DNA from 4 places in the Comamonas sp. MYb21 genome. Region 3 is predicted to be linked to each of the others. Evidence: predicted binding sites of a transcription regulator. Region 3 holds the regulator's gene; each other region holds the start of a gene.
What was found. Region 3 encodes LexA, which represses DNA repair genes until DNA is damaged. Its sites were predicted from a motif close to ACTGTATNNNNATACAGT; they were not measured.

Region 1 (5,237 bases), on a different contig from region 3:
CGCGTTCGAGCAGGTTGTGGGCCTCGTCCACCAGCACGCCCACCTTCCACTGGTGCGCCTGGGTCAGCGCATACAGCATCGCGGCGCTGTCGTAAAAGTAGTGGTAGTCGCCCACAACCACATCGCTCCAGCGCGCCAGCTCCTGGGTCAGGTAATAGGGGCAGACCTGGTGCTGCAGCGCCAGGCTGCGCACCTTGTCGGGCGTCAGCATCGGCTCCTGCGCCAGGGCCTGCGCGCGCGCGGCAGGCAGGCGGTCGTAAAAGCCCTGGGCCAGCGGGCAGGATTCGCCATGGCAGGCCTTGTCCGGGTGCTCGCAGCTTTTGTCGCGCGCCTGCAGATCCACCACGCGCAGCGGCACCGCGCCCGTCTGGCCCTGCAGCGCCGTCTGCAACAGGCCCAGCGCATGCAAGGCCAGGCGGTGGCCGGTGGTCTTGGCGGTCAGAAAAAACAGCTTGTCCAGCCCCTCTTGCGCACTGGCCTTGAGCATGGGGAAGATCGTGGCCACGGTCTTGCCAATGCCGGTGGGCGCCTGCGCCAACAAACAGCTGCCGCCACCCGCCTGCAAGCCCGCCTGGGCCGTGCGGTACACCGCCACCGACAGCGCCCGCTGCCCGGTGCGGAACTGCGCAAACGGAAAGCGCAGCGCGGTGAGCGCCGCATCGCGCGCACTGCGGTGCGCGGCCTCGCTGCGCGCCCAGTCTAAAAACAAGCGGCATTGCTGCTCAAAAAAAGCCTGCAGCTCGGCTGCGCTGTATTGCTCGGCCAGCACCGTCTCTTGCTGCGTGCCGACGTTGAAGTACACCAGCGCTACCTTCAAGCTGGGCAGGCCCCGCTCCAGGCACAACAAATGGCCGTAGACCTTGGCCTGCGCCCAGTGCAAGGCGCGGTGGTTGTCGCGCACACTGTCGATCTGACCCCGGTAGGTCTTGATTTCTTCCAGCTGCCCCAGGGCCGGGTCAAAGCCATCGGCGCGGCCGCGTACCTGCAGGTCTTCAAAGCTGCCTGCCAGGCGCAGTTCCGCCTCATAGCCAGCGCCCCGGCGGGCGCGCACTAGGTCATGGCCTTCGATGCCCTCCAGCGCCGATGGCGCAGGCGTAAAGCGCAAATCCAGATCGCCCGCGCGGGCGGTGAACTCGCACAAGGCGCGCACCGCCACGGTGTAGCTCATGCGCCCGCCTCGCGCCACTGCACATGGCAGACGCCCACGGGTATGCCATGGGCGGCGCAGTATTCCAGCCAGCGGATCTGGTTGTCCTGCAGCTTGTCGCCCGGGCCTTTGACCTCCACCAGCTGGTAGCGCCGCTCCTGCGGCCAAAAGCGCACCAGGTCCGGAAAGCCCGTGCGGTTGGCCTGCAGGTTGCCAAGCAGGCGCTGGAACAGAAGTTGGAGGTGGGCCGCCGGTATGCAGGCCAGCGCATGGTCCAGCAGCGCCTCCGTCAACGTGCCCCAAAACACAAAGGGCGACTGCAGGCCCGCCTTGTCGGCAAAGCGCTGGCGGATCACCTCGGCGTAGCTGCCGTCGTCCAAGGTCGCCAGACAAGCCTCAAACAGCGCCGCACGCCGCGCAACAAAATCGGGCGCATAGACATCAGCCGGCCCCGCCTGGAACGGATGAAAAAACGCCCCCGGCAAAGGCGCAAAAATCGCTGGCCAGCACAGCAGGCCAAACAGCGAGTTGACCAGCGCGTTTTCGACATAAAACACCGGCGCGTCCTCGCGGTGCCAGTGGTCGCGCAAGGCGTATTCCACCGGCATCAGGCGCAGGCCTTCGGTGGCCTCGGCGGTGTTCATCGCTTCACCAGCGCGCAGGGCCGCTTCCAACGCGGCCGCATCGCTCAGCGCATCCATCGCCACCAGATCGGGTGCCATGCGTGGCATGCGCAGCACACGCTCCAGCGCCACATCCTCGCGCAGCTGCGACACCTCAGGTTTGAGCGCGCGGCGGCTGGCGCTGCGCTGGCCCAGGTGGCGGCGCAGGCGCGGCAGCATGCGGGCCAGGCGCTGGCTTTCTTCATCGCTCTCGGGCTGCTGCGCGGCGGCGCTGGCGAGGGCCAGGGCCTCGTCAAAGCGCTCCATGCGCTCCAGCACGCGCATGCGGCGGTGGCGTGCGCCCGGATAGCGGCTGGCGGCATAGGCCTGCTCGGCCAGCGCCCAGCTTTGGCTGCGCTCGCAGGCCTGGCCCAGGCGCAGCAGCACCTTGGCATGGCGCTGCTGCAGCCAGGGGTTGGCGCTGCGCCAGGCGGCCAGCGCGTCCATCAAGGCCTGGCGGTCCTCGTCCTCGTCCTCATCCACCGCCTGGCGCCACTGCTGCAGCTGGCGGTAGCCCTGCACATCGGCACGGGTCTGGAAGGCGCGCGACTGCGCATCAAAGGCCACCGTCTCGTATTTGAAGATGCCCAGGTCGGCCAGCACAAACTCTGACCAGTCCTGGTGCAGATTGCCAAAGAACATCAGGCGCAGCCCCTCGGCCAGCTCGCCGACCGTCACGCGCCAGGCGGCATGCTCGGCCTGGGGGTGCCAGCTGCGGTAGGGCTGCAGCTGCTCTTGGGCTTCTTGCTCGGTACCTGGATCAGACTGCTGAACTAGTTGGGCCAGCATCTCCGCCTTGCGCAGCGAGCGCGCCAAGCCGGCGTTGGCAAAGATCTGCAGAAGCTCGGGCTTGGTGTGCAGCGCAAACAGCTCGGCCAGCGCCATGTCGGCATCGGCATCGATCCAGCCCAGCGCCAGCAGGGGCTGTGCGGCGGCATGCACATCGGGGATTTCGTCGTAGACCAGCTTGTCCGCCCGGAACCAGGGCCCGCGCCGCATCAGCATGCGCACCATCAGCGCCTGCGACGGCATGGGGGCCTGGGCAAAGTCCGCCAGAAACTGCTGCTCCTGCGCGTCCAGCACATCGCCATAGCGCTGCCCCAGCCACTGCAGCGCGCGCTCGAAGTTGTGCAGGTAGTAGTAGCGGTGGGGGGCCAGCATGGGGGGTCGGATACGGTGTGGGTGAGTGATAGCTTATCTGTATTTTTATACAGCTATTTTAACTTTGCCGCCATGTCCCCTTCTGGCCGTCAGGCTCGCGCAGCCGATAGCACTATTCCACTGCTTGCAGGCAGGCCATATACAAATGAGTTTGCGAATAGAAACGATTCTCATTTATTATGTTTTTATTTGACGCTGCCTTGATGCCGAGCAAAGTGTTTTCCGTTTATCCCGTGGAGGCGAGCCAACCGTGCCAAACCCAGACAGTGACATCCATCCGTTGGTGCAGGAGCACGGTGTGATGCTGCGCCACTATGCTGCACTGCAAGCGCGCTGCACGGCCCAGGTCGATGCACTGCGCGCGGAAGTCGAGGCGCTGCGCGCCCAGGTCACCCAGCTGCGGGCCCAGGTCATCATGCGCGACAGCGCCCTCATCTGGGAGCGCGAGGACCGCCTGGTGCACCTGTCGGCCATCGCCAACCGCGCGGCCGTCACGGCCGTGCGCCGCTGTGTGGACCCGGCCGCGACGATGGAAGTGGCCGCCGTGCCCCCGCCGCCACCCGATGCCTATCTGCAAGAGCTGGGCCAGCATGCCACCAACCTGGTGATCTGCCAGACCGGCTGCATCAGCCACGGCGGCTACTGGCGCGAGCACGACCAGTGCAAGCGCCTGGGCAGCACCTGCCTGCTGGAAGACCCCCAGGCTTTTGTCCCCACAGAAACCGCCAAGGCCTCGCACGCCTGGGTAGTGACGGCGGCCAGCGTGCCCGCCAAGGAGCTGCCATGAGCTCGCGTTTTCCGTCCTCCGTATCGGGTCCGCTGCTGCTGCGCGAATGGGAGCGCCTGACCCAGACCGGCGTGGAAGCCAGCCGCGACAACCGCCCCGAGCAGGCGCTGGCCTGGCATGAGCATGCGCTGCGCGTGGCGCACCAGTTGTTCCACGATGCACCGGCAGGCGTTTGCGCCGATGACCGCCTGGCCGCCTTTGTGGTGGCGCACCTGAACCTGGCCGACTGCTTCACCACCCTGAGCCAGCCGATATCGGCCGGCGAGTGCATCAACTGCGCCCACCACCAGCTGCTGGCCTTGACGCGCGATGACCATGCCAGCGCCGATCTGCGATCGGCCGCCTGCAAGCACCTGCACCACACCTTTGCCGCACTGACCGAGCACCACAACCGCTGCGCCGCCCGCGAGCGCGAGGATGCGATGGAGCGGCAGGCCCACAGCGTTCCCATGCCTTCGGGCAACCCGCCGCCGGGCACGCTGCTGCACTGACAGCCGCCGCACCGGCATTGACCCACTGTTCTCCACTCAACAACTGACACACGATATGTCCTATACCCTGCCCAAGCTGGCCTATGCCTACGATGCCCTGGAGCCCAACATTGACGCCCAGACGATGGAGATCCACTACAGCAAGCACCACCAGACGTATGTGAACAACCTCAACGCTGCGGTTGAAGGCACGGAGTTTGCCAACCTGTCCATCGAAGCGCTGGTGGCCCAGGTGGAATCGCTGCCCGAGAAGCTGCGCCTGCCCGTGCGCAACAACGGCGGCGGCCATGCCAACCACAGCCTGTTCTGGGAAGTGATGTCGCCCAGCGGCGGCGGCCTGCCCCAAGGCGATGTGGCCAAGGCCATCGATGCCGACCTGGGTGGTTTTGACGCGTTCAAGGATGCCTTCACCAAGGCGGCACTGAGCCGTTTTGGCAGCGGCTGGGCCTGGCTGACCGTGACCCCTGAAGGCAAGCTGGCGGTGGAAAGCAGCGCCAACCAGGACTCGCCACTGATGCAAGGCATTGGCTCGGGCAACACCCCCATCCTGGGCCTGGATGTGTGGGAGCACGCTTACTACCTGAAGTACCAAAACCGCCGCCCTGAATACATTGCCGCTTTCTACAATGTGGTGGACTGGGGCGTTGTTGCCCGCAAGTACGCCGCAGCGCTGGGCAAGTAAGTCACTCCCTTTTTCGAGCACGCGAGCACGCACATGACCCCAGGCAACCAACCGATGGAAATGGACAACCAGCCCGACCCGCGCGATGACGCATCGCGCAGCACCGCCAGCCCTGCGCCCAAACCGGCGCTCAAGCTGCGAACCCGCATCGGTCTGCTGATCTGTGGTCTGGGGGTATTTGCGCTCGGCGCGCTCATCTGGGATGGCCTCAAAAACGAGCCCTCCGTGCGCAATGCGCTGCTGGGCGGCTGCATGGCCGCCCTGGCCACCGCCTTGGGCACCCTGCCCGTGCTGCTGGCCCAGCGCC
Region 2 (5,237 bases), on a different contig from region 3:
TTTATTCAGCGGCGTGGGCAGCAGGACATCAGATATCAATTTCGACCTCATGGCCGTGCAGCTCCATCAGGTCGCGGCGGGCCGCAGCCTCGCCCTTGCCCATCAGCTGGGTCATGACCTCACGGGTTTGCAGCACATCGGTCTGGCTCAGGCGCACCGGCAGCAGGCGGCGCGTGTCCGGGTTCAGCGTGGTTTCCCACAGCTGCTCGGCATTCATCTCGCCCAGGCCCTTGAAGCGGCTGACCTGGCATTTCTCGCGCGGCACGCCATCCTTGGCGGCCTTGTCAAAGATGGCATGCATCTCGGCCTCGTCCAGTGCGTAGACCTTGGCCGCAGGCTTCTTGCCCCGGGCAGGAATATCGACGCGGAACAGCGGCGGCCGCGCCACGCAGACATGGCCCTTGTCGATGAGCTGCGGGAAATGCTTGAAGAACAGCGTCAGCAGCAGCACCTGGATGTGCGAGCCGTCCACGTCGGCGTCGCTCAGGATGCAGATCTTGCCGTAACGCAGACCGCTCAGGTCGACCTCGTCATCGGGGCCATGCGGGTCCACGCCGATGGCCACCGAGATATCGTGGATTTCAGTATTGGCAAACAGGCGGTCGCGGTCCACTTCCCAGGTGTTGAGCACCTTGCCGCGCAGCGGCAGGATGGCCTGGGTTTCCTTGTCGCGGCCCATCTTGGCGCTGCCGCCGGCCGAATCGCCCTCGACCAGAAACACCTCGTTGTAGGCCAGGTCACGGCTTTCGCAATCGGTCAGCTTGCCGGGCAACACGGCCACGCCGCTGCCCTTGCGCTTTTCCACCTTCTGGCCAGCGCGCTGGCGCGTTTGTGCTGCCTTGATCGCGATCTCGGCGAGCTTCTTGCCGTACTCGACGTTCTGGTTCAGCCACAGCTCCAGCGCCGGCCGCACCATGCCCGAGACCAGGCGCACTGCATCGCGCGAGTTCAGCCGCTCCTTGATCTGGCCCTGGAACTGGGGATCGAGCACCTTGGCCGAGAGCACATAGCTGGCACGGGCAAACACGTCCTCGGGCATCAGCTTGACGCCCTTGGGCAGCAGCGAATGCAGCTCGATAAAGCTCTTGACCGCCTGGAACAGGCCATCACGCAGCCCGCTTTCATGCGTGCCGCCCGCCGTGGTCGGGATCAGGTTGACATAGCTCTCGCGCACCGGCTGGCCTTCGTCGGTAAAGGCCACGCACCACGATGCCCCTTCGCCCTCGGCAAAATGGTCATCGCTGCGGCCGGCAAAGCCCTCGCCCTCGAACACGGGAATGATCGGGTCCACCGGCAAGGTCTGCAGCAGGTAGTCCTTGAGGCCGCCCTTGTACAGCCAGGTCTGCGTCTCGCGGCTCTTGTCCTGCGTCAGCTGCACGCTCACGCCCGGCATCAGCACGGCCTTGCTGCGCAGCAGGTGCACCAGCTCGCCCATCGGCAGGTGGCTGGATTCGAAATACTTGGCATCGGGCCAGACGCGCACCGTCGTGCCCTGCTTGCGGTCACCGCTGACCATCGCGCGCACCTGCAGGGGCTCGACCACATCGCCACCGGCAAAGGCCATCGTGGCGACCGAGCCATCGCGGTGCACCGTCACCTCCATGCGGGTGGCCAAGGCGTTGGTCACCGAGACACCCACGCCGTGCAGACCGCCCGAGAAGCTGTAGGCACCGCCCTGGCCCTTGTCGAACTTGCCGCCCGCATGCAGGCGGGTGAAGACCAGCTCCACCACGGGCGCATGTTCTTCGGGGTGCAGGCCAAAGGGAATGCCCCGGCCATCGTCCTCCACGCTCACCGAGCCATCGGTGTGCAGGTAGACGCGAATTTTCTTGCCAAAGCCGGCCAGCGCCTCGTCGGCCGCGTTGTCGATCACCTCCTGGATGATGTGCAGCGGATTGTCGGTGCGGGTATACATGCCCGGGCGCTGCTTGACCGGCTCAAGCCCCTTGAGGACCCGTATCGAGCCCTCTGCGTATTCACTGGTAGACGTGTTTTTGCTTGCCATAACTTTCCATTCTAGCGGCTGCCATTGTAAATAGCTGTATAGATAAACAGGTGGAACTTGTTGACGATTCACGACGCTTGGCCGCAAAAGCCTGCAATGGGCTTGGGCGGCCACCGGGCAATATGCGGGCGACAGCCGGTTTTTGGCGTTGGAGTAACAATTCTTGGATAACGAGACATCCTTAGACTATGCAAAACAACGCACAACGATTGTCCATGGCCCGCGTGCTGCTCTGTGGCGGCGCCGTAGTGACCCTGTCCATGGGCATCCGCCACGGTTTTGGCCTCTGGCTGCAGCCGATCACCCAGGAGATGGGCTGGACGCGCGAGTCCTTCGCCTTGGCGCTGGCGGTGCAAAACCTCAGCTGGGGCCTGATCGGCATCTTTACCGGCATGCTGGCCGACCGCTTTGGCGCCAGCAAGGTGCTGGTCTGCGGCGCGCTGCTGTACGCGCTGGGCCTGGCCGGCATGGCCTGGGCGCCCAATACGCTGATGTTTGCGCTCACCGCCGGCCTTTTGATCGGCATGGCGCAAACGGGCACCACCTATGCGGTGATCTATGGCGTCATCGGGCGCCAGTTGCCCGCTGAGAAACGCTCCTGGGCCATGGGGGTGGCCGCGGCCGCAGGCTCCTTTGGCCAGTTCTTCATGGTGCCGGTCGAGGGCCAGCTGATCGCCAGCCTGGGCTGGCAGAACGCGCTGCTGGTCTGCGCCATCCTGGTGCTGACCATCGTGCCGCTGGCCATTGCGCTGCGCGAGCCCAACTTCCATGCGCTCAAGCGCAGTGCTGGCGCTGGCGCGCAGCAAACCATTGCCCAGGCTGTGGCAGAAGCCTTTCGCAACCCCAGCTTTTTGCTGCTGACCGCCGGTTATTTTGTCTGTGGCTTCCAGGTGATGTTCATCGGCGTACACATGCCCAGCTACCTGAAGGACTTTGGCCTGCCGCCCCATGTGGCCAGCTATTCGCTGGCGTTGATCGGCCTCTTCAATATCTTTGGCACCTACCTGGCCGGGTCGCTCGGCCAGCGCATGGCCAAGCGCTACCTGCTCTCGGGCATTTATTTCATCCGCGCCATCGCCATCGTGGTGTTCCTGCTGGTGCCCCTGTCGCCCTGGTCGGTCTATGTCTTTGCCGCCGTGATGGGCTTTTTGTGGCTGTCCACCGTGCCGCTGACCAATGGCGCCATCGCGCAGATCTTTGGCGTGCAGCACCTGTCCATGCTCAGCGGCTTTGTGTTCTTCAGCCACCAGATCGGCAGCTTCCTGGGCATCTGGCTGGGCGGTTACCTCTACGACCACACCGGCAGCTATGATGTGGTTTGGTACGTGGCCATTGGCCTGGGCGTGTTCGCCGGCCTGGTCAATCTGCCGGTCAAGGAAGAGCCCGTGCAGCGCCTGCCGCTGACGGCCTGATAAGCGAACTTTCATGCAACAGCCTGCACCACCCTCACTCCCCACTGCTGGCGCCGCGCCGCTGCGCGGCTGGCAGCGCGCCGCCATCTGGCTGCTGGTGGCGGTGCTGCTGACGCTGGTGTTCATGCTCTACACGCAACCGGAATTCATGGTGCAGATGGCCGATCATGTCTGGGCCTGTTTCTAGCGCATGTCCCATAGCCCCGCCCCCTCGCCCTGGATCACCCGCTTTGCACCGCTGCTACCTGCAGGCGGCCAGGTGCTGGACCTGGCCTGCGGCCAGGGCCGCCATGCCCGCTACCTGCAAGCACAGGGCTTGCGGGTGACAGGCGTTGACCGCGATGGCGCAGCGCTGCAATTGCTGCAAGCAGATACGGCGGGCGAATGGCTGCTGGCCGATATCGAAAACGGGGCCTGGCCGCTCGAGGGCCGGGTGTTTGATGCGGTGGTCGTCACGCACTATCTGTGGCGCCCGCTGTGGCCGCAGATTCTGGCCAGTGTGGCGCCCGGCGGTCTGCTGCTATACGAGACCTTTGCCCAAGGCAATGCCGCCTATGGCAAGCCTTCCCGGCCCGACTTCCTGCTGCAGCCCGGCGAGCTGCTGCAAGTCTGTGCCGGCTGGTCCGTCATCGCCTATGAAGCGGGCCTGCTGCGCACGCCGGAGCGGGTGGTGCAGCGCATTGCGGCACGCCGCCCACTGGGTGACAGCCCACCGCCACCCGCGCCGCTGCCCTGAAGCCAGGGCCGCTTTGCATAACTTTGCGGCGCTGCAAAATCGGCCTGACCCCGCCCAAACCCAATGGGCATGCGGTTTTCGCTTTGTCACACCTGCCACAAAGCCGGCCCAACTTCCTCCACATTTGGCTCCTATAGTTCAGTCATGGGCTCTGCGGAGAGGCGTAAACACACTCCAGTTTCTCTGTTTCACCCGCTTCTTTCTGTCCCACACCAGATCGCGGCCTGGCCGCAGAGCCTCTTTTTACACAAGGAATGCCATGAGTTCTCAACCACTTCGCCACCGGCTGCTGTGCAGCACCGCCGTGACTGCAGCCCTCTGGATCGCCGCCGCCCAGGCCTACGCGGCCAGCCCCGCCAAGCCCGCGCCGTCCAAGCAAGCCATTGAGGCCTGCCAGGGCAAGAAGGCCGGCGATAGCGTGCAGCTGACGCTGGACAACGGGAAAACAGCCAAGGCCACCTGCCGCCTGGTGGGCAAGCAGCTGGTGGCGCAGCGCGGCGCCACCATCGGGCCTTGATAAGACCGCTGGCATTGCGCCGATCAAGCAACACTTTTACACACCCACGCACTGTGTAAGAGAATAGCCGGGCAGGCATTGCGCCTGCCCGTTTTTGCCGTTTGGCCCTCTCCGTCCATTTGCCCACCTGCCCCCTGTGACCACGCCCCGCCTTCAGCTGTTTCGCTTTACCCGTCTGCAAACACGGGTGCTGCTGGCCATGGTGCTGCTGCTGCTGGGCCTGCTGCTGGGGTTTTTCGGCTTTTCGTACTGGAGCCTGCAGCGCGGCCTGGGCGGCTATGTCGCGCAGATCGAGCTGGGACGGCTGGAATACCTGGAGAGCCAGCTGCGGCGCGAGTATGCCAAGGACCCGCACTGGGTCTCGCTGACGCCGGAGCGCTGGAACGCGCTGACCCGCTTTGGCAGCCAGGCGGCCGTGCCCGTCTCGCCCCCAGCGGAGAGCGAGGCGCCGCGCCGCGCGACGATTGGCCCCATGCTGACCCAGCAATTGCGCCCCATTGAACGCCACCCGCTGCACCAGCGCCTGGGCCTGCTCGACAACCAGGGCAAGCTGATCGCTGGTGTAGC
Region 3 (5,237 bases):
TATTTCAGCCGCGCGCCCATCCCCTGGGGTCGTGATTTTGTCAATGTCGCCTGGTGGAAGAACCCCGGCACCACCGGCACGCCCGGTTTTGCGCCGCTGCACCATATGGGCATCTACAGCTACCGCGCCCAGTTTTTGCATACCTTCCCCACGCTCAGCCAGGCCCCAACCGAGCAGATCGAGATGCTCGAGCAGCTGCGCGCGATCTGGCATGGCCACCGCATCGCCGTGCATGTGACGCGGCAGATCCCCGGCTCGGGCGTTGATACGCCCGAAGACCTGGTGCGCGTGCGCCAGCTGCTGGGCGCGGTGATGTAACCCGCGTGCCTGCCCTGCACCGCAACGGCCACCGATGCAAGCACACGGTAAGCTAAAAGGCGCAGCATGCCTGTCTTGCGCAGCCGAGACACGGTATTGGCGCCAGTTCGCTGACAATCCCCTGATGCGTGATATGCTCAAGCCCAGTTTTTTTGTGTAAAAGCGGGCTTTAGTGCCCGCTTTTGCCGTGCAAGTTTTTTATTCTCCAAGGACCGTCATGAAATTAATTCTTTTGGGAGCACCCGGCGCCGGCAAAGGTACGCAAGCTGCCTTCATCTGCCAAAAATACGGTATTCCGCAGATTTCCACCGGCGACATGCTGCGCGCCGCCGTGAAGGCTGGCACGCCGCTAGGCCTGCAGGCCAAGGCCGTGATGGACGCCGGCCAGCTGGTCAGTGACGATCTGATCATCAATCTGGTCAAGGAACGTATCGCCCAGGCCGACTGCGCCAATGGCTTCCTGTTTGACGGCTTCCCCCGCACCATCCCCCAGGCCGACGCGATGAAGGCCGCTGGCGTCAAGCTCGACTATGTGCTGGAGATCGATGTGCCGTTTGAAGCCATCATCGAGCGCATGAGCGGCCGCCGCAGCCACCCCGCTTCCGGCCGTACCTACCACGTCAAGTTCAACCCGCCAAAGACCGAAGGCCTGGACGATGTGACGGGCGAAGCCCTGGTGCAGCGCGAAGACGACAAGGAAGAAACCGTCAAGAAGCGCCTGGACGTCTACAGCAACCAGACCCGCCCCTTGGTGGACTACTACAGCAGCTGGGCCGCCCAAGACCCGGCCGCAGCCCCCAAATACCGCGCCATCAGCGGCATGGGCTCGGTCGAAGAGATCACGCAACGCGCCATTGCCGCGCTGCAGGCCTGATAAGTCGCTCGGACTTATCCGCACCGCCACTGTCTTGCGACAGTGGCTTTTTTATGCCTGTCCCCGTCATCAGCAAGCAGGCCTTCGGTACCTGCGCTAACCCTTGGCTTGGGTCTGTGCCTGCACCAGCGCCAGCTGCAAACTCACCCGGCATTTGTAGGGCGTCAAGGCCACCGCCAAGTCTTTTTGCAGATCGGCCACCCCGGGTAATACCGCATCGCTGATCACCCCATCGCTGCAGCGGCTGCTGCGCCATACCGGCAAACCTTGCTGGCGTGCACGCACCATGGCCTCCAGCAGCACCTGATGCACGGTGCCATTGCCGGTGGTCGCCACCACCAGGCCGTCGATGCCCTGTGCCTGTAGCGCCTCCACCAGCCCCGGGCGCAGTCCCGCGTGGCTGGTGACGATCTCCACCCAAGGCCAGGGCTGGCTGGCCGGTACTGGCAAGGCGGCCAGCCACTGGCTGCCGCTGTAGCCGTCCGCTGCGCCTGGTGCCTGCGGCGCATAGCCCTGGCGCAGGCGCACGGTCACGCCATCCACCCAGCCCAAGGGGCCCTGCTCGCCCGATGAAAAGGCCAGCAAGCGGTGCGGATGCAGCTTTTGCAGCCAGCGCGCGCTGTGCAGCTCGCCGCCGCCCGTCACGGCCACTACCTCCCGCAGCAGCGGTTGGCCATCCGCATCCAGCGCCGCTGCGGCGGCCACGGCATCCTTGAGGTTTTGCGGGCCATCGGGCATCAGCGCATTGGCCGGGCGCATGGCGCAGGTCAGCACCACGGGCTTGGCCAGGCGTCCTAAAACGCAGTGCAGGAACCAGGCCGTCTCTTCGAGCGTATCGGTTCCGTGGGTGATAACAACAGCGCGCACGGTCTCATCGCGCATGGCCGCATCGCAGCGCTTGAGCAGCGCATGCCAGACCTCGTCATTCATGTCCTTGCTATCAATTTGCGCTATCTGCACCGCATCCAGCGGGCCTGCCGCAGCTGTCTCGATACCGCTCACACCCGCCAGCAAGGCCGCAATGGACAGTTGGGCTGCGCGGTATTGGCCGGGTTTCTCGGCGTCATCGGCCATGCCGGCAATGGTGCCGCCGGTGCCGATGATCAAAATTTTTGGCTGCAAGGCTTGCCTCCTGCAAAAAACTGGTTAAAAATACAGGTACTGGATTGATATACAGGTGTTGGGATGCACAGTGGCTTTGCTTCTGCCCGGCACCGCAGATCACACGGAGATCTTATGCGAGACCATCCCAAACTGACCGCGCGCCAACAAGAAATTCTGGACCTGATCCAGACCGCCATTTCGCGCACCGGCGCCCCGCCAACGCGCGCCGAGATTGCCAGCAAGCTGGGCTTCAAATCGGCCAATTCGGCAGAAGACCACCTCAAGGCGCTGGCCCGCAAGGGCGTGATCGAGCTGGTCAGCGGCACCTCCCGGGGGATTCGCCTGCAAAGCGATACCGTGCGCTCCATCAATGCCGCTCGGGGCACGCGCTTCTCCTCACCGCTGGCAGGCGTGTCCAATGCCGCCGCTGGCCTCGGCCGCGTGGTGCAAGAGCTCGCCCAGCTGGCGCTGCCGCTGATCGGCCGCGTCTCGGCCGGCTCGCCCATCCTGGCGCAAGAGCATGTCGACCAAACCTATACCGTGGAGGGCGGCCTGTTCCAGCAGCAGCCCGATTACCTGCTCAAGGTGCGCGGTATGTCGATGCGCGATGTTGGCATCATCGACGGCGATCTGCTGGCCGTCAAAGCCACGCGCGAGGCCCGCAACGGCCAGATCATTGTGGCGCGCCTGGGCGATGACGTCACCGTCAAGCGCCTGCAGCGCACCAAGGACGGCATTGAGTTGCTGGCCGAAAACCCGGATTACCTGCCCATCATCGTGCAGCCCGGCGAGCCCTTTGAGATCGAAGGCATTGCCGTGGGCCTGATCCGCAACACGATGCTGAACTAGGCCTAGCGGCCCTTCCGGCCACTTCGGCCCTCCCTTTTCTGCGCAACCCCAGGTAGCGGGCGTTGTGGGCTCTTGGCCCACAACCCTGGGGGATGCGCTCGCCCTGCGCAATCCTGCTGTTACCCGTATACCAAGGAGTTTCCTATGCTTGTAGCAGATGCATTGCGCGCGCTTGCGCCCTTTTCCCTCGTCGCTGGCCTGCCCTGGTTCCAGTCCATCCAGCGTGCCATTGTGCGCAGCAACCGCCGCCGACCCGGCCATGGCGCCGCCAATGACGGCCAGCTCGCCGCCCAGGTGCACTGCTTTGCCACCGCGTCCTCTGCCGCTGTACAGCGTGGCGCCGCCCAGCAGCTGAGCTTGCTCGAGGGCCAGGGCCTGAACATGTCCGGCGTGGATACGTCCCGCGTGGACACGTCCGGCGTAGAAACGCCCCACGCAGACAGCCCTGCCGATGAGGCCCCCGCACAGCGCCCCATCGACCGCATCCGCCTGCCGCGCAAACCCGCTGCGCGCCGCCGCCTCTCGGTAGGCGCACAGTCCCACACCCGCCCCTTCCTGTCAGTGCAGCGCTGCAGCGCCCAGGCCGCCAACGATGCCCCCATCAAGATGTACTGGGCCCAACCGGCCAGCCTGCACCGCCAAAAGGGTATGCGCTGGGCCATGTCGGGCAGCATGGCCGATATCTGTGCCGAGCTCGAACGCCTGGAACGGCTGGAACATCTGCACGCGGTCTAAGCCGGTGCCCAGGCGGGCATCAAGTCTGGCCGCCAGCATGCGTTGAAAGCTGCAAACAGAGCCAGGCGGGCCAAGGGTTTGGGCATGGGGCTCGGTGTTCCCGACCCGTCACCATGCCACAGACGACCCGATGTGCCAGTTGGTGCGGCCGGCTAGGTGCGACCGGCTAGGTGTGGCCGACCAGGTGCGGCCGGCTAGGTGTGGCCGACCAGGTGTGGCCGACCGGAGGGATTCCAGAACGGCGCTGAGAAATTCCGGGCAATGTGCAAGGCAGTTGCAACAGCGGCTCAGGGCTGCCCAGTCCAGCAGCCCCCCTTCCTGACGCCCAGGCCAGACCAGGCCGTGGTGGCGCAAGGCCCGCGTGCTCGGCAGCCCGCGCTGCCAGCCATCGCTGTCTGCGGCCCACTTGCGCCAGCCACCCGTCCTGTCAGCGCGCAGTAGCCAAAGCCTCCAGCGCCTGCTGCTTGAATGGGGCCAGCTGCTCGCGCAGCGCATCTCTGGCGCCATCCACTGCAGCAGCTACCGCATCAGGCCCAAATACCAGGCCTTGCAGCAACACAAAATGCACATTGCGGATGCCAATGGAGGCCAGCGCATAGCGCAGATAAGGCGTCAAAAAGTCTTCCTGCTTGGCACGGGGCCCCGTATGGAAGCCGCCGGAACTCACCAATACCAAGCTAGGACGGTCCTTCATCAAACCAATCTTGCCTTCGGGCGTGGATGCAAAGCTGCGGTGGATACGGATCACATGGTCCAGCCAGAGCTTGAGCGTGGCCGGCACCGCAAAGTTGTGCATGGGGGTCAGAATCATCAGCAGATCGCTGTCTTCCAGCTCCTTGATCAGCGTTTCCGACCAGGCCAGCGCGGGTGCATCTGCGCTTGCATTGGCGGTGATTGCCAGCGCATAGTCGCGGCTGATCGGCGGTATCGGTGTGGCCACCAGATCACGTTCCAGCAGCGGCTGCTGCGCAAGGCCCAGCTCGGCCAGCATATCGGCCGCCAGTTGGTAGCCATGGCTGGCCTGGCCATGGGGGCCACAGTTCAAGAGCAAGGTACGGGTCATCAGTCGTCCAATCGTTTGAAAATAATCACACCCCGGTGTCCAGCCAATGCCTGGGGCATCAAGCCGCCCTGCATTTGCAGACCCAGGCCGCCAGCGTGGTCCGTCCCAGGCGGGCAGGCCCTGTGGGGACCAGGCAGTCATCGTCCAGCAGCGCACCCCGGTAAGGCACATCGGCATCGCCCTGCACCGTGCGTGCATCGCCGCGCAAGCGCAGGTACTGCTGCATCCAGTCGGCCATCGCCATCTTCTGGGGCCCGGCCACCTCCATGCAGCCATCCAACGGCTGCGCCAGCG
Region 4 (5,237 bases), on a different contig from region 3:
AAGACGACTACTTCGTGTCGCGCAAGCTGTACCCGAACGTGGACTTCTACTCGGGCATCGTGCAACGCGCCATCGGCATTCCTGTGAAGCTGTTCACCGGCATCTTCGCACTGGCCCGCACCGTCGGCTGGATCGCCCAGCTCAACGAGCAAATGGCTGATCCTGAGTACAAGATTGGCCGTCCACGCCAGCTGTACACCGGCTCGGTGGCCCGCGACGTGCAGCCTATCGGCAAGCGCTGATCGCAGCGGCCAGGCACTGCCTGCGCCAGCACTGCTCCCCAAAAACCCGCTTCGGCGGGTTTTTTTATGGTGTTTGTCATATTAATCACTTGTTAAGCTAGCCTGCCGACCATGGCGGGATGAATTTCTTTGCCCGGTTTATCACCCCCACAGGCAAGGCCGTCACGCGCCGGGGCGCTGCCGCCCAGCCTGCAGCCACCGCACCCTCCCCATCCGACGGCCATCTGCCCTTCAGCGCCGATCTGGCCACCAGCACCTCGCACCCGCCCGCTCGGCCCCTGTGGCTGTGGAGCCTGGTTGTCAGCCTCTGGCTGGCCAGTGTGGGCAATCTGGCCTTGTGGAAGGCGATCTCGCAGGCAGACGGCCTGAGCAGCACGCAGCAGTGGGTCCTGGGGCTGAGCCTGGGTCTGGCCATTGCCTGCGCCTGCTGGGCGCTGTTGAACCTGATCAGCTGGGGCCGGGCCGCCAAGCCGGTGATGATCGCGCTGTGCTGGGTCGCCGCCTTTGCCGCCTGCTTCATGCTGAACTACGGCATCGCCATTGATGCCTCGATGCTCACCAATGTGCTGCAGACCGATGTGAAGGAAGCGGCCGACCTGCTGCACTGGAGTCTGGTGGTCACCGTGGGGGCCATTGCGATTCCGCCCACCTGGTGGATCTGGCGCCAGACCCTGGCACGGCGCCCAGGCTGGCGCCCGGTGCTTAAGCAGCTGGGCATGGTGCTGCTGGCTGTGCTGGCCATGGTGGTCGTCGTGATGGCGGGCTTTCGCCCCATCTCGTCGGCCATGCGCAACCACACCAGCCTGCGCTACATGATGAACCCGCTGTCCACCGTCTATGCCGCTGGCAACCTGGTGGCCCAGCAAATCCAGCACCGCGACACCACGCTCTACCCGATTGGCGAAGATGCCAAGCTGGGGGCCAGCTATGCCGGCCAGACCAGCTTCCCGATCTATGCGCTGGTCGTCGGCGAGACCGGCCGCGCCGGCAATTTTGCGACCAATGGCTATGAGCGCCCCACGACGCCTTTGCTGTCTGCCCGCCAGGACCTGGCCGTCGCCACCAACGCCTGGTCCTGCGGCACCAGCACCGCCGTGTCGGTGCCCTGCATGTTCTCCCATCTGGGGCGCAGCAGCCAGAACAGCGACAAGTCCTATGAAAACCTGCTCGATGTGCTGCAGCGCGCCGGCCTGGCCGTCCTCTGGGTCGAGAACCAATCGGGCTGCAAGGGCGTTTGCGCCCGCGTGCACAACGCCAACACCGAGACCGACCTGCCCGCTGCGGCCCGCAAGGCGCTGTGCCAGGACGGCGAATGCGTGGACATGGCCTTGCTCGAAGGCCTCGATGAGCGCATCAATGCGCTGCCCGCCGAGCAGCGCGCCAAAGGCGTGGTCGTCGTGCTGCACCAGATGGGCAGCCATGGCCCGGCCTATTTCAAGCGCTCGCTGGGCCAGGACAAGCGCTTCAGCCCCGAGTGCAACAACGTCAATCTGCAGGCCTGCGACCGCGCCTCGCTGATCAACGCCTATGACAACAGCGTCGTCGCCACCGACCGCATGCTCGGCGGCCTGATCGACTGGCTCGCCAGCAAGGGCCAACGCCAGCCCACGGCGATGATGTATGTGGCCGACCATGGCGAGTCGCTGGGCGAGAACAATATCTACCTGCACGGCCTGCCCTATTCCGTCGCACCCGATGTGCAAAAGCATGTGCCCTGGATCACCTGGCTCTCGCCCGCCATGCAGCAACGCATGGGCATGAGCACCAGCTGCCTGCAGCAGGCCGTGGCCACCGCCCGCATCAGCCATGACAACCTGTTCCACTCGATGCTGGGCCTGACCGATGTGCAGACCGCACTGCACCAGGCCGATCTGGATATTTTTGCCAGCTGCAAGGGCCGCTCTGCGCCACCTGCCACTTTGGCGCAGCTGGCGTCTGCCTCTGTGCCTGCAAGCGTTGCAGCGCAGCCGCCGACCACGGTCGCCGCTGCTCGCAAGCGCGGCTAAAACAGGTTTCCCTGCCCAGGGTGCGGCGCCTGCGCGGCGCCTCCCTGGCGCACGGCCTGCTGCACCTGTTGCGCGCGCCAGGCCTCAAAACCGCGCCAATCCATCTCCAGCCGCTCGCGCCCATAGCCCAGCTGCGCGCAGGCGCGCACAAAGCGCTGGCGCACCAGATCGGCCCACAGGCCCTGGCCCTTCATGCGGCTGAAGGACTGGCTGTCATAGCTCTTGCCGCGCAGCCGGTCGGCCTCGCTGATCTGGTGCAGGTCGCGCACCCGCTGCATCACCCGGGCGGCGCGCTGTGGGTAATGGGCCTGCAGCCACTGCTGGAACACGACATTGAGTTCCCAGGGCAGGCGCAGCACGGTGTAGAAGGCGGTGGTGGCGCCGGCCTCGCGCGCGGCTGCAAGCACCTCTTCCATGTCTTCGGTCAAAAACGGAATATGCGGCGCCACGCTCACCCCGACCGGAATGCCGGCCTCCGTCAGCCGGCGTATCGTGCGCAGCCGCCGGTGCGGCGCCGCAGCCCGGGGCTCGAGCAGGCGGGTCAGCTGTGGGTCCAGACTGGTGATCGTGATGTAGACGGCCGCGGCGTTCTTGCGCGCCGCAGCGGCAATCAGGTCGGTATCGCGCTCCACCGCGCTGCTCTTGGTGATCAGCGAGAACGGGTGCTCGGCCTCGCTGAGCACCTGGATCAACTGCCGCGTCAGGCCCAGCTCGCGCTCGATCGGCTGGTAGCAATCGGTGGCCGAGCCGATATTGAGCGAGGCCGGCTGGTAGCGCGGGCGGCTGATCTCGGCCTTGAGCACCTGGGCAATATTGGTCTTGGCAAACAACTGGGTTTCAAAATCCAGCCCCGGCGAGAGGTTCAGGTAGCTGTGGTAGGGCCGGGCATAGCAGTAGATGCAGCCATGCTCGCAGCCCCGGTAGGGGTTGACCGAGTGATCAAAGAAGATATCGGGTGAGTCGTTTTTCTGGATCGCGCTGCGTGCCCGCTCCTCGTGCACCTGGGTCGGCAGGCTCTCGGCGTCCTGCTGCCACCAGGCGCCTTCTTCCAGGTTCAGATCTGCATCCCCTGCTACAGGCGCCTCAGCGGCTGCAGGGGTCCAGCCATCGTCAGCCCATTCCCGCACATCGCTGGCAAAACGGTGGCGGGGTGCACCGACCGCACCGCGCCCCTTACGGGCCACTGGCAGGGGCACACGCACCGGCACAGGCCCATCCAGGTCGTCCGCGCAGCGCTGCAGGACCTGCGGGTCGTCTAGCGGGGCAGTGTCAACGGTGTGGATGGAGGGATGGCGGGCAGGCATACTAACGGATGATGACTGTTTTTATATACAGTATTTCGTGCATTGTCCGCCATCCCGGCAGCCTCTGCAAGCGCCGCGCACACCAAGGCTATTCGCACCGTTTTGGTGCGAAATGAGCCATGGCCTACATTCGGGGATTACATACTCCGGAGGAAGTTTTCATGTCTCGCAAACCCCAACTCATCCTGTCATCCCTGGATGTGGACCGCCTGGAAGCGCTGCTGGAGGCCATGCCGGCCAGTGCCTTCCCCGGCAAGGCGGATCTGGAGGCCGAGATTGCCCGCGCCGATATCGTGGAGCCCAGCGATATTCCGCCGGATGTGGTGACGATGAACTCCACCGTGAACTTTGACATTGCCGAATCGGGCAAGCAGTTCCAGCTGACCCTGGTCTACCCCAAAGACCTGGACGACACCAGCAGCAAGATTTCGGTATTTGCACCGGTGGGCAGTGCGCTGCTGGGCCTGTCGATTGGCGATGAACTGGCCTGGCCGTCCGTGGGCGGAAAGACCATGACCGTGCGTGTGACCGGCATCAGCTACCAGCCCGAGCGCGCAGGCGATCTGCACCGCTGAGCGGCCAACCGACAAGCGCCGGCAAGGGCCTGCCTACATCGACAAGCGCGCCCCCACCAGGGTCACCAGCAGGCCGCCCCCGACCAGGCCCAGCTCCCAGCGGGCAACAGAGCGCAAGCTGGGCGTACGCGCCTCCACCCCCAGGTAGAGCGCGCGCCCGGCCAGCAGCGACAGCGCAAAGGCCAGACCCATGCCCAGCCAGTTCAGCCAGGGCTGGCTCGGCCAGACATGCGAGACCACCGCGTTGCACAGCACCACGATGGAAAAGTGCACCAGAAACACCGAGTAGCCCATTTGGCCCAGCGACTGCAGCCAGCGCACGGGCGCCTGGCGGCCCAGCCAGTCGACCAGGCGGCTGTCTGCCGGCAGGCGCATCAGCCACAGCAGCGCGACGGCGCCGCACAGCGCCACCGCAATGCGCAGGCGGAAATCCACTTCCAGTGACACGAGGCCAAAAGCGAGCAGGCAGGCCGTCCAGGACCAGGGCTTGGCGCTTTGGCTGCCCCAGAAGGCCAGCATGCCCATGCCATAGGCACCGATAAAGTAGACAAACCACATGTCCAGCTCGCTGTGGCGGTTGAACACCAGGAGCGACAAGGCTGTGAGCGCCAGCACGACCCACTGGCCCAGTTGCAGGCCCAGCCACTGGCGGGCCCAGCGGCGGCTCCAGGCAAACAGCAAGGTGACGGCGGCAAACAGCTGAAAATCGATCGCCACATACCAGACACCGGCCGACAGCGCATCTTCGCCACTGATGTCCTGCAGCATCAACGCATTGGCGATCAGCTGCTGCCAGGTGGGCTCGGCGGGGACGGATTCGTGGGCAAACCAGGGCCGCACCAGCGCTGCGATGAGCACAGCCAGCAGCAGCGCGACGGAATAAGGCGCGAGCAGGCGCAGCGCGCGCTGGCCGATCTTGGCCAGCGGGCTGCCAAAGCGGGCCACACCTTGCGGGGCCAGGCTGGCCGCCGACAGAAAGCCGCCCATGACCAGGAAAATCTGCACGGCAATGCGCGCATATTCCGCCAGCCAGTCAATGATGCCGGGGGTGAATTGCGCTGCGACATCCGACATCGGGCCGTAGAAAGCCAGGTGGTGCCAGACGATGGC

Region 1: a site for LexA is predicted at 3,007-3,024, ahead of WH367_RS03075 (VRR-NUC domain-containing protein). Genes of this name have one in related genera too.
Region 2: a site for LexA is predicted at 2,039-2,056, ahead of WH367_RS12610 (DNA topoisomerase IV subunit B). Genes of this name have one in related genera too.
Region 4: a site for LexA is predicted at 3,567-3,584, ahead of WH367_RS12135 (PA0069 family radical SAM protein). Genes of this name have one in related genera too.

The regions. Positions count from the first base shown of each region.
Region 1 covers NZ_JBBGZC010000002.1:11,325-16,561, reverse strand. The annotation lists gene WH367_RS03080 (ATP-dependent DNA helicase) at 1-1,168, opposite strand, end outside; gene WH367_RS03075 (VRR-NUC domain-containing protein) at 1,165-2,970, opposite strand; gene WH367_RS03070 (DUF2325 domain-containing protein) at 3,272-3,757, shown strand; gene WH367_RS03065 (hypothetical protein) at 3,754-4,248, shown strand; gene WH367_RS03060 (superoxide dismutase) at 4,304-4,930, shown strand; gene WH367_RS03055 (ZIP family metal transporter) at 4,991-5,237, shown strand, end outside.
Region 2 covers NZ_JBBGZC010000007.1:280,178-285,414, forward strand. The annotation lists gene WH367_RS12610 (DNA topoisomerase IV subunit B) at 29-2,005, opposite strand; gene WH367_RS12615 (MFS transporter) at 2,221-3,417, shown strand; gene WH367_RS12620 (hypothetical protein) at 3,431-3,604, shown strand; gene WH367_RS12625 (class I SAM-dependent methyltransferase) at 3,608-4,153, shown strand; gene WH367_RS12630 (hypothetical protein) at 4,413-4,670, shown strand; gene WH367_RS12635 (ATP-binding protein) at 4,807-5,237, shown strand, end outside.
Region 3 covers NZ_JBBGZC010000020.1:34,722-39,958, reverse strand. The annotation lists gene kdsB (3-deoxy-manno-octulosonate cytidylyltransferase) at 1-318, shown strand, start outside; gene adk (adenylate kinase) at 536-1,192, shown strand; gene WH367_RS23270 (asparaginase) at 1,289-2,314, opposite strand; gene lexA (transcriptional repressor LexA) at 2,429-3,145, shown strand; gene WH367_RS23260 (hypothetical protein) at 3,290-3,880, shown strand; gene WH367_RS23255 (FMN-dependent NADH-azoreductase) at 4,308-4,943, opposite strand; gene WH367_RS23250 (SDR family oxidoreductase) at 5,002-5,237, opposite strand, start outside.
Region 4 covers NZ_JBBGZC010000007.1:174,644-179,880, forward strand. The annotation lists gene WH367_RS12125 (citrate synthase) at 1-242, shown strand, start outside; gene WH367_RS12130 (phosphoethanolamine transferase) at 362-2,248, shown strand; gene WH367_RS12135 (PA0069 family radical SAM protein) at 2,245-3,438, opposite strand; gene rnk (nucleoside diphosphate kinase regulator) at 3,714-4,127, shown strand; gene WH367_RS12145 (acyltransferase family protein) at 4,161-5,237, opposite strand, start outside.